Regions from separate parts of the Verrucosispora sp. ts21 genome, predicted to be linked through region 3. Evidence: riboswitches for the same ligand, from Rfam matches in the RefSeq annotation. Region 3 holds a riboswitch; each other region holds the start of a gene.
What was found. A riboswitch is a leader RNA that binds a small molecule or an ion and turns the genes downstream of it on or off. The one in region 3 is predicted to bind cyclic di-AMP.
Positions count from the first base shown of each region.

Region 1 (3,270 bases), on a different contig from region 3:
ATCGAATGGGCGCCGATCACAGCCGTGCCGCTCCGCCCACCCCACCCGGGGTGCGGCGGATCCTCATCGTGACGGTGGTCCCCCTCTTCCTCGCCACGCTTGTCGCCGCGCTGGTGCTCTGGCCCCGCGACGCCCCCCGCCCGGAGGCCGGCGACGACCTGCCCCGGTACCACGGCACGGTCACCCGGGTGGTGACCGAACCCTGCCCGCCCAACCCCGCGGTGCCGGAGGGCACCCCGACGACGGCCGGTGGCCCGTGCGGCACAGTCACGGTACGGGTGCAGGACGGCCCGGACGCCGGCCAGCACGTCGACACCCCCATCCCGGCCGGGCCGGGCGCACCCTCGGTAAGCGTCGACGACGACGTCATCCTGGTCTCGTTGATCGACCCGGAGGACCCGGCGATCAGCACCTACAACATCGCCGAGCACCAGCGCGGTACGCCACTGATCTGGCTGGGAGTGCTCTTCGCCGCCGCCATCGTCGCCTTCGGACGACTGCGTGGGCTGGCCGCCCTGGCCGGCCTGGCGGCCAGCTTCGCCATCCTGCTCACCTTCGTGCTGCCCGGCATCAGCGCCGGCCAGCCGCCGCTGGTGGTCGCCATCGTCGGCGCCGCGTTGATCATGTTCGTGGTGCTGTACCTGACGCACGGGGTGTCGGCGCAGACCTCGGTGGCCGTACTCGGCACCCTCGGCGCGCTCGTGCTCACCGGGTTGCTCGGCCTGGCCGCCACCAACGCGACCCACCTGACCGGCTTCGGCAGCGAGGACGCCACCACCCTGTCGATGTTCCGGGGCGACGTCGACCTGCACGGCCTGTTGCTGGCCGGCATCATCATCGGGTCACTGGGCGTCCTGGACGACGTCACGGTCACCCAGGCCGCGGCGGTCACCGAGTTGGCCCACGCCAACCCGAACATGTCCCGCCGCGAGTTGTACCGCTCGGCGACCCGGGTGGGCCGGGCGCACATCGCCTCGGTGGTGAACACCATCGTGCTGGCGTACGCCGGCGCGTCGCTGCCGCTGCTGCTCCTGCTCACCGCCGACTCCCGCGCGCTGGGTCAGATCGTGACAAGCGAGTTCCTCGCTCAGGAGATCGTCCGCAGCGTGGTGGCCACGCTCGGGCTGATCGCCGCCGTACCGCTGACCACCGCCCTGGCCACGGTGGTGACCACCGCCGGACGACGCCGTGCCGGGGCGAACGCCGCGCCCGGAGCACCCGACGACGTGGCCGTCGCCCTGCCGCGACCGGCGACGGACCGGGCCGAGACACTCCAGGCCCTCAGCACACCGCGTACCCGTCACACGCCCCCCGCCACCCGTTCGGAGTGGCCCGAACCGGACAGGAGCACCGACACCCCATGGTGACACTCCTCAACGTGAGCACGCCGACCGAAAGGATCGACAAGCGTGTCACTCGTCACCCAGTGCGATTACGAAATGACACATCTTGCCGGGTTCGGCACGTAGAGGACCAGACCGACCGTCGGGTAACCTCACTGCCGGTCACCGCCGAAGGCGCGCACCGGCGCCTGCGGTGCCACCGCCCAATCGCCACCAGGCGAGCCGGGAACCCAGGTACGTGGGGTGAATCCGCACCAGCGGTAGGGGCCACTTCCGTCCCGAACCCGTCAGCTAACCCGGTCGGCGGTCGATGGAAGGGAAGACAGTGACGGCACCCCTACGCCGCTGGTTGACGCCCGTGGTGGCCGTGTTCGCCGCGTTCGCCGTCTTCGCCGGCCCGCTGCCGGCGACGGCTGCGCCGAAGCCCCCCAAACCAGCCGGTCATGACGACGACCCGCCGATGCTCAACGAGCTGATCGAGGCGACGAACCGGGACTACACCAAGGCCAAGTCGAAGCTGGAAAAGTCCAAGAAGAAGCAGCTCAAGCTCGCTGTCGAGGTCCGCCGCGCCGAGGCTGACCTGGACGCCCTCGCCCCACAGGTCGCCGAGATCGCCACCCAGTCGTACCGGACCGGTCGGGTGGGCGCGATCGCCATGCTGCTGCAGAGCAACGCCCCCGACTCGTTCATCCACCGCGCCGCCGCGCTCGACGAGTTGAACCTGGTCAACAGCAAGAAGCTGGGTGAGGTCAACGCGGTCAAGCGCCGCGCCGAGACGGCCAAGCTGGCGCTCGACGCCGAGGTACGCGAGCAGCAGAAGCTGACAAACGACATGGCCCGCAAGAAGAGCGACGCGGAGAAGTCACTCCGCCTGGTCGGTGGCGTCGGTCTCACCGGTGGCCTGGTGGCCGCCACCTCTCCGGTCGCCCGGCCCGGCCCGAACCGGTCAGCCGACGGCGGCTGGAAGGCCGAGTCTTGCAACCAGAACGACCCGACCACCTCCGGCTGCATCACGGCGCGCACCCTGCACATGTACAAGGAGGTCAAGCGCGCCGGCTTCAACAGGTTCGTCGGCTGCTACCGGCCGGGTGACAAGTGGGAGCACCCCAAGGGCCGAGCATGTGACTGGTCGTTGCAGAACAGCGGTTTCCGGCCCTGGTACAACGACGACACCCGGATCTACGGCAACAACCTGGCCGCGTTCCTGGTCCGTAACGCCGACCGGTTGGGTGTCTACTACGTGATCTGGAACCGGCAGATCTGGTTCCCGGCGACCGGCTGGAGTTCCTACAGCGGCCCGTCGAACCACACAGACCACGTGCACGTCTCGATGTACTAACGCACATCCGGCAGCACTTCGAGGGCCGTCCCGCCGTCCGGTGGGGCGGCCCTCGGTCCGTCGGCTGATGCCCTCGGCGGCCCGGCGGGTGCCGTCAGGTGCCTCTGTCGGGCCGGCACTCGCCGTCAGGCGGCGGACGCGAGCTCGGCGACCAGCTCCGCCGGTTCCGCAGCCACCGCACGGACCTCGCCGGCGGCCAGCCGGTAGGACATGCCGACCACCGCGCAACGCCCGGCGGAGACCTCGGCGGCAAGCATCGCGGACGAACCCAGCATCGCCGTCACGGTCTGCGCGATGTGAATGTCGACGATCGAGTTCAGGTCGTCCACCCCGGCGGCCTGGGCCTGGCGCAGGCTGGGCACCACGGCGTCCACCACCGCACCCAGGTGACCCGCGGGGGCAGCGCCGGTGGCCAGTGCCGCGCGGGCCGCCTGCACGGCACCGCAGGAGTCGTGCCCGAGCACCACCACCAGCGGCGTACGCAGCACCGACACCGCGTACTCAACGCTGCCCAGCACCTCCGGGCCGACGGTGTGCCCGGCGGTCCGGACCACGAAGAGGTCACCCAGCCCGCGATCAAAGATGATC
Region 1 covers NZ_PNOZ01000009.1:2,291-5,560, reverse strand. Annotated here, with positions in the region: gene C1A38_RS05625 (YibE/F family protein) at 6-1,367, shown strand; cyclic di-AMP (ydaO/yuaA leader) riboswitch at 1,534-1,664, shown strand; gene C1A38_RS05620 (coiled-coil domain-containing protein) at 1,669-2,682, shown strand; gene C1A38_RS05615 (carbonic anhydrase) at 2,808-3,270, opposite strand, start outside.
Region 1: linked by a shared signal. The riboswitch ahead of C1A38_RS05620 (coiled-coil domain-containing protein) and the one ahead of C1A38_RS10780 (C40 family peptidase) in region 3 are both predicted to bind cyclic di-AMP.

Region 2 (3,270 bases), on a different contig from region 3:
GCCCGGCCGCCACGGCCGGATCGTCGGGGCTGAGCAGATCGGCCAGGCCGGCTACCCGCAGATACCGTCGGGCCGCCTCGTCACGGCTGTCGAACCAGGTGACCGGGCGGGCCGCCAGATCACCGGCGCGGGCCAGTTCCGCCGGGGACCACACCGCCTTGATGCCGAGCCCGACCACCGCGTCGACGGTGACCGCTCGGCTCACGGCGGCGAGCGCCAGACCGACCACCCCGCCGAGCGAGTGGCCCAGCACGATCACCCGGTCGCCGGGGTGCAGGCTCGCGGCGACCTGATCGGCGAGTGCGGCGAACGAGTACGCCGGCAGCGGGGTCGACGCGCCGTGGCCGGCCAGATCGGGGGCCATCCACCGTCCCGGCCACCGCTGGTGCAGCAGCGGCGCGCAGGGCAGCCACACGTCGCCGGTGGCGCCCATCCCGTGCAACAGCAGCAACACCGGCGCGCCGCCCCGCTCACCCGACTCCGTGATCATGTCGGGCAGTTTGCCACCGCCCGGTCCGGTCGGCGAGAGCCGCGACCGGGATACGACACCGGGCGCCGACCCCGAAGGATCGACGCCCGGCACGAACAGCATGAGTCAGGACGAATAGCCCCGGGTGGCAGCCCAGTTGGCCAGGTCGATCGTGCTCAACCAGTACGAGTAGTACGACGCGTCGGCCGAGTCGGCGATCTTCACCATCCGGCCCTCGTCCTCGTAGCCGACCACGGCGACGTAGTGGCCGCCGGGGAAGGAGTGCCAGCCACCGGCGGTGTCCACGACGCTGCCGGCGACGTTCACCACGACGCCGCGCCCGTCGGAGATGGCCGCCACGACATCGGCCTGAAGCTGGTCCATCTGGGCCGGGGTCGCCGCGCCACCGGGGATCATCGTGGTCTTGTACGGCTCACCCTTGACCGCGGCGTTGAGCGCCCGCGTGGTGTCGTACGCCGAGTTGGTGCCGGCGAAGGTGGTGCCCATCTGGGCGGCGAGGGTCTCCTGGCCGCGCTCGATGCCGGCGGCGCTGAGCGCGTTGCGCACCGCTGCCGGGCCGCAGTAGTAACCGTTGATCTGGGCCTGGTAGTCGTACGACAGCACCTTCTCCGCCGGCGGCTTCGGGGCGGCCTTCTTACTGGCCACGTCCGGGTCGGCCGTGGTGGCCCGCGCCGACGGCGAGGCGGCGGCGCTGCTCGGCGCGGCACTGCTGGGGACGGCGCTGCGCGGGGTGCTGCTCGGGTCGGCACTGCTGGGCGCGTCGCTGCTGGGGGCGGTGGCGACCCGCGCGAGGGAACGCGAGGCCGCACTGTCGTCGCGCAGCTCGGCCACGGCGGTGGCGGTGGGCGCGTCGACCAGGTTGTCGTCGCTCCGGGCGACCAGGGCACCGGCACCGGTGGCCAGCACGAGGGCCACCGCCGACGTGGCGAAGAGCTGATAGGGGCGTTCGGTGGCCAGCTTACGGAGCTGACGCTTGAGGGTGTGCTTCACGAGAGCCTCCACGGGCTGAGGGGTGGACGGGTGGGGCCTGGCTCAGGCTGCGGAGAGCGGACCGGCGAGCGCAGGCACCACGGTGCCGTGGAGGCGGGGGAATATCGGGGGTGTTGAATTGTGCTGCACGAGTACAGGAACTCCTTCCGACACCGCCGACCGGGTTAGCTGACGGATTCGGGCGGGAAGATCGCCCTACCGCGAGCCGTGGCTCGCGGATTCACCCCAAGTGGTGCAGTGGTTCCCCGGTTCGTGTGATCACGATTGAGCGGGTCGGCGCGGCGTCGCCACTTGCGATCATTTACCGCACCGGACAGGCCGACACTACTGTCCGGTATCGCTCCTGCCAAGCCTGCCCTGACCTGCCTAAACCTGGTCCGGTGCGATTTTTTTCGGGTATCGCGGAACTGTCGTCGCTCAATGGGACAGCGCTCGCGGACATTCCTGTCGGGGCGGTAACCGGACCGGACGTTGACAATGTTCCCGCACATTGTGGCCCGTCTTCGACGTCTGACCCACGTTGACCGATTCGGCAATTGCTGTGACCGGGGTCACCGAATTTCGGCCACCTGCCGCTGAACGGACGGGGAGGCGACGCTCATCCCACCCGTGCCGGCCGCCAGCGCAGGGCTGTTGCGGGCCGACCGGCGACCACCCGACGAGGCACCGGCAGCGGGTTCGGCCGCAGCCGCTGAGCTGCGGCGTACGCCTCGGTGGAGAGGGCGCGGGCGGCGTCGGCGGCCAGTTCCGCGGCCCGCCAGGCGTCGCGTTCCCGCTGCGCGGCCGCCTGATAGGCCGCCAGGCGGCCGTCACGCACCACCCGGGCCAGGAAGACCTCCTGCTCCGCGGGATGCCGTCGGGGATCCCAGCCGGCCCGGTGGGCCAGCGCGTCGGCGAGCTGCCGCCCCGTCAGGTCGCCGCGCCAGTATGCGGTCATCGCGGCGTGGTGCAGCCAGCGCTCCCGAGCCGCGTACTCGGCGGGGGTCCGGGGCGTACCGGGGCTGGGCCAGGCGGTGGCGGCGGCGAGCCGTCGGGCGGCGGTCTCCGCCTCGTCGTACGCGGCCCAGGCACGGTCGAGTTCCGTCTGCGCGCGTTGCCATGCGTCGCGGCGACGTCCGGCGTTCTGCGTGGCGCCCGCCGCGGCGACGGCGACCTCACCGGCGTAGCGACGCTGGTCCGCGACATCGTCGTGGTCCGGGAGGTCCGGGAGGTCCGGGGTCCGGTCGGTCGGCGGGCCCGGCTCGGGCCGGGCGACAAGCGCGGTGAGTACGCCCAGCGCGAGCACCAGCAACACCGACCAGATGGCGGCGGCCCGAGGCGCGTCGATCAGGAACTGGTAGAGAACGGTCTTCTCCATGTCGATACCTCGCGGGAGCGATGTGGCGGCCTGGGGTGCCGCCGGTGGCGGGTCGCCGCGTAGCGACGGATCCCGGATCGTCAAGGTGGTGGAGCGCGGGAGGCGGAAGGCACACCGGGACAGCCGTGCGAGGGACGTCCGGGTCAGCCGACGGTACGGGCGGGAGTCAGGCGCCGGGCGGGGCGCGGACGCACCGCAGACCCGAGGTGTCCACCGCAGGCGGCTGATCGTCGACAGCCACGCCAGTCGGGTCGGCGCCCTGGTCGGGCCGCGCCGGGGACACCGGTGTCGTCGCGGCGCCAGCGGCGGGGCGGTCGTCGCTGCCGCTGGTCAGTCCATCGACTGTCGGCGGAATCGCGGCGCACCGGTCGGATGCCGACGTCCCGGTCGACGGGGCGAAGCTGACCATGCTGGGCTGCCCGGCAGGGCCCGC
Region 2 covers NZ_PNOZ01000011.1:89,702-92,971, forward strand. Annotated here, with positions in the region: gene C1A38_RS07090 (alpha/beta fold hydrolase) at 1-490, opposite strand, end outside; gene C1A38_RS07095 (C39 family peptidase) at 596-1,492, opposite strand; cyclic di-AMP (ydaO/yuaA leader) riboswitch at 1,619-1,761, opposite strand; gene C1A38_RS07100 (hypothetical protein) at 2,079-2,837, opposite strand; gene C1A38_RS07105 (hypothetical protein) at 3,004-3,270, opposite strand, start outside.
Region 2: linked by a shared signal. The riboswitch ahead of C1A38_RS07095 (C39 family peptidase) and the one ahead of C1A38_RS10780 (C40 family peptidase) in region 3 are both predicted to bind cyclic di-AMP.

Region 3 (3,270 bases):
CATGAAGATCGGTCAGCTCTGCATCTTCCGGCTCTCCTCGCCCGCCGAGCACCCGTACGGCTCGGCTGTCTACGGCTCCCGCTACCAGGGTCAGCGCGGGCCGACGCCGAGCCGGGCCTGGCAGAACTGGCGCACCTGGCCAACCCGCTGACCACACCAACACCAGACCCACGCCTCCGGCAGGACCACGCCAACGCCGGGACCACCCCTCAGCCGGGTCGGCCGAAGCTGTGGATGGGGCTGGTGTCCATCCGTTTCATCTTCACCGGCTGACCGGCGCGGGAGGCGTGCACCACCCAGCCGTCGCCCACGTACATGCCGACGTGGTGCAGATCCCGGTAGTAGAAGACCAGGTCACCCGGGCGTAGCGCGCTGCGGCTGACCGACGCGGTGACCTGACGCTGCCGGGCCGCGTTGTGCGGTAGCGCCACCCCGGCCCGCGCCCAGGCGGCAAGCATCAGACCCGAGCAGTCGTACGCGTTCGGTCCCTCGGCCCCCCACACGTACGGCTTGCCGATCTGGGCGCAGGCGAACTTCACCGCCACCCCCGCCGGCCCGCCCGGATAGCCGGCCGGGCAGGGCGCCGGGCGCAGCGGGCCACCGCCTCCGTTGCCGTACGCCCGCAGCCGGAGCCGCTGCAACCGGTCGATCTCGGCGTCGATCTGGCGTCGCTTCTGCCCGAGCTCGGCCTCCGTACGGGTCAACTGGTCGATGGTGCGTTCCAGCCCGGCCTTGGCGGTGGTGAGTTCGTCGCGCAGTTCGCTGGCCTCGCGTACGTCCTGTTGCTGGAAGTGGGCGTAGCGGTCGAGCAGGCCGATCTGCTCCACGACCTCGCCCGGCGACCTGCTGCCCAGCAGGACGTTGACGGCACCGACCGTGCCGCCCTTGTACGCCCGCGCCGCCAGCGCGCCGACCCGGGTCATCGCCGCGTCGACCTGCTGCTCAAGCGGTGCGATCCGAGCGGCCAGGGCGTCGGCCTCCCGGCGTTTGCCGGCGAGATCCTGCCGGGTGGCGTTGTGGCGTTCGACGAGTGGTTCGAGCCGGTTCCAGTCCGCGTCGATCTGGCGCTCGATGGCGTCGACCGTCGGCTCGGCGTGGGCCGCCGTCGCGCCGCCGGTCAGCATGACGGCGGTCGCGGACAGAGCGGCGAGTGCGGTGGTGCAGCGGTACCAGCGGGATCGCGGCGCAGCCGTCGTCGGGCCGGACGGTGCCGGCCGTGCTGACAGTGGCCGCGGGGCATGGTGTGCCACCGGGCTCCGTACTCCTTCTTCCCGTACCGCCTACCGGGTTAGCTGACGGGTTCGGGCGGGAAGGGAGCGCCCTACCGCGATGATCGCGGATTCACCCCGGGAACCTGGGTCCCCGGCTCGCGCAAGCGACTCGGCGGTGTCGGACCGTCACCGCCCCTGGTGGACGGAACTGCCATCGGGCCGACGATTGCCCAGCGTAGGGACGATCCCCGTCGATACGCAACACATCCACGCCATCACTCACGGTGCACAAATCCGACAACGGACAGGGCCCTCGGTCGCTTGACCGAGGGCCCTGGTGATGTTCCTGTGTGCTCGCTCAGCCGGGTCGACGGAAGCCGGCGACCGGCATCGTGGTGATCGGTGAGACGTTCACCGGTTTACCTGCTCTGGGTGCGTGCACCATCAAATTGTTGCCCAGATAGAGGCCGACGTGACTCAGGTCACTGCGGAAGAAGACCAGATCGCCGGGGCGGGCCTCAGACCTGGAAATCGCCTTGCCCTCGTTCCACTGCGCGCCGGTGAAGTGCGTCAGGTAGATGCCGGCGGCCTTGTACGCGTACTGGGTCAGGCCGGAGCAGTCGAACGAGTTCGGGCCGGTGGCACCCCAGACGTACGGCTTGCCGACCTGGGCACACGCGACCTTGATGGCGGTCCGGGCCGCCGCGCTGACCACCCCGTTGATGGTCGGGCAGTTGGTGGTCTTCACCGTGGTCACCGGCAGCGACCGCTCAAGTTGCTTGATCTTGGCGTCGATCTGCTTCTTCTTCGCCGCCAGCTGCTTTTCCTTCGCCTCCTGGTCGGCGATCAGCGCGTCGAGCTTGGCCTTCTGGGTGTCGTACTTCTTGCGGACCTTCATCACGCTCTCGAGCTGCTGGCGCTCGTACGCCGCCAGCCGCTCCAGCATGGTCATCTGCTCGCCCAGCAGGTCCGGCTTCGCGTTCAGCAGCATCGCGCCGATTTCCTGGGACGGCCCGTTCACGTAGTACCGCGAGGCCAGGTCCGCCACCCGGTTCATGGCCAGCTCGGCCTCCAGGGCCAGCGGCTGGATCTTCTTCTGCAGGTCGGCCGACTTCTTCCGGTTGACCTTCAGCTGCGACCGCACCTTGTTGTACTGCTCGATGGTGGGCTCAAGCTGCTGCCACTGCTTGTCGATCTGGCGCTCGATCTCCTCCACCGAGGGCTCGGCGTGCGCGGGGGCGGAGAGCAGGCCAGCGCCGACTGCGGCGGCGGCCACCAGGACGAGCAGACGGTGAGCGGCTCTCCGCAGGCCACCTGGACGGCTCGACCGTCCGGGCACGTGACGATGGAGGGGCATGGTTGCCACCGGCAGCGACTCCTTTGCAACCGACCGCCGGGTGTCCCGCGGGCGGTAGAGGGGCGGAACAGACGACCTACAGCGGTCGGTGCCCAACATTAGGGAAGGCGACGGTCGGAATCAAGGCGACCAACGACCGATTCACGTTTGCGCAACCGGCTGCGCACAAAGGGTGTCGATCATTTCGTTATAGTCACACCAGTAAATGTGAATACGGGGTACGACGGACCACGCGAGCCCGCCGTACCCCGTAGGTGTTCAAGCCTTGCTCAGCTGCCGACCGGCTCGCCCTCCTCGGCGCCCCGGGCCTGCTCGGGCCGGACCGACCGCAGTAGGACGCTCGCCACATCGACGACCTCGACCTGCTCGCCGGCGCCCTTGCCGTTCACTCCGTCGGTGAGCATCGTCGAGCAGAACGGACAGCCGACGGCGATGGTCTTGGCCCCGGTGGACATGGCCTCCTCGACCCGGTCCACATTGATCCGCTTGCCGATCCGCTCCTCCATCCACATCCGCGCGCCACCGGCGCCGCAGCAGAAGGAGCGCTCGCTGTTGCGCGGCATCTCGGTGATCTCGCCGGCCCCCAACGCACTGCCCAGCACCTCACGCGGCGGCGTGAAGACCCGGTTGTGCCGCCCGAGGTAGCACGGGTCGTGGTACGTGACACCGCCGTCGACCGGCTGTACCGGGGTGAGCTTGCCG
Region 3 covers NZ_PNOZ01000019.1:35,090-38,359, reverse strand. Annotated here, with positions in the region: gene dcd (dCTP deaminase) at 1-151, shown strand, start outside; gene C1A38_RS10780 (C40 family peptidase) at 210-1,250, opposite strand; cyclic di-AMP (ydaO/yuaA leader) riboswitch at 1,263-1,396, opposite strand; gene C1A38_RS10775 (C40 family peptidase) at 1,570-2,583, opposite strand; gene C1A38_RS10770 ((Fe-S)-binding protein) at 2,838-3,270, opposite strand, start outside.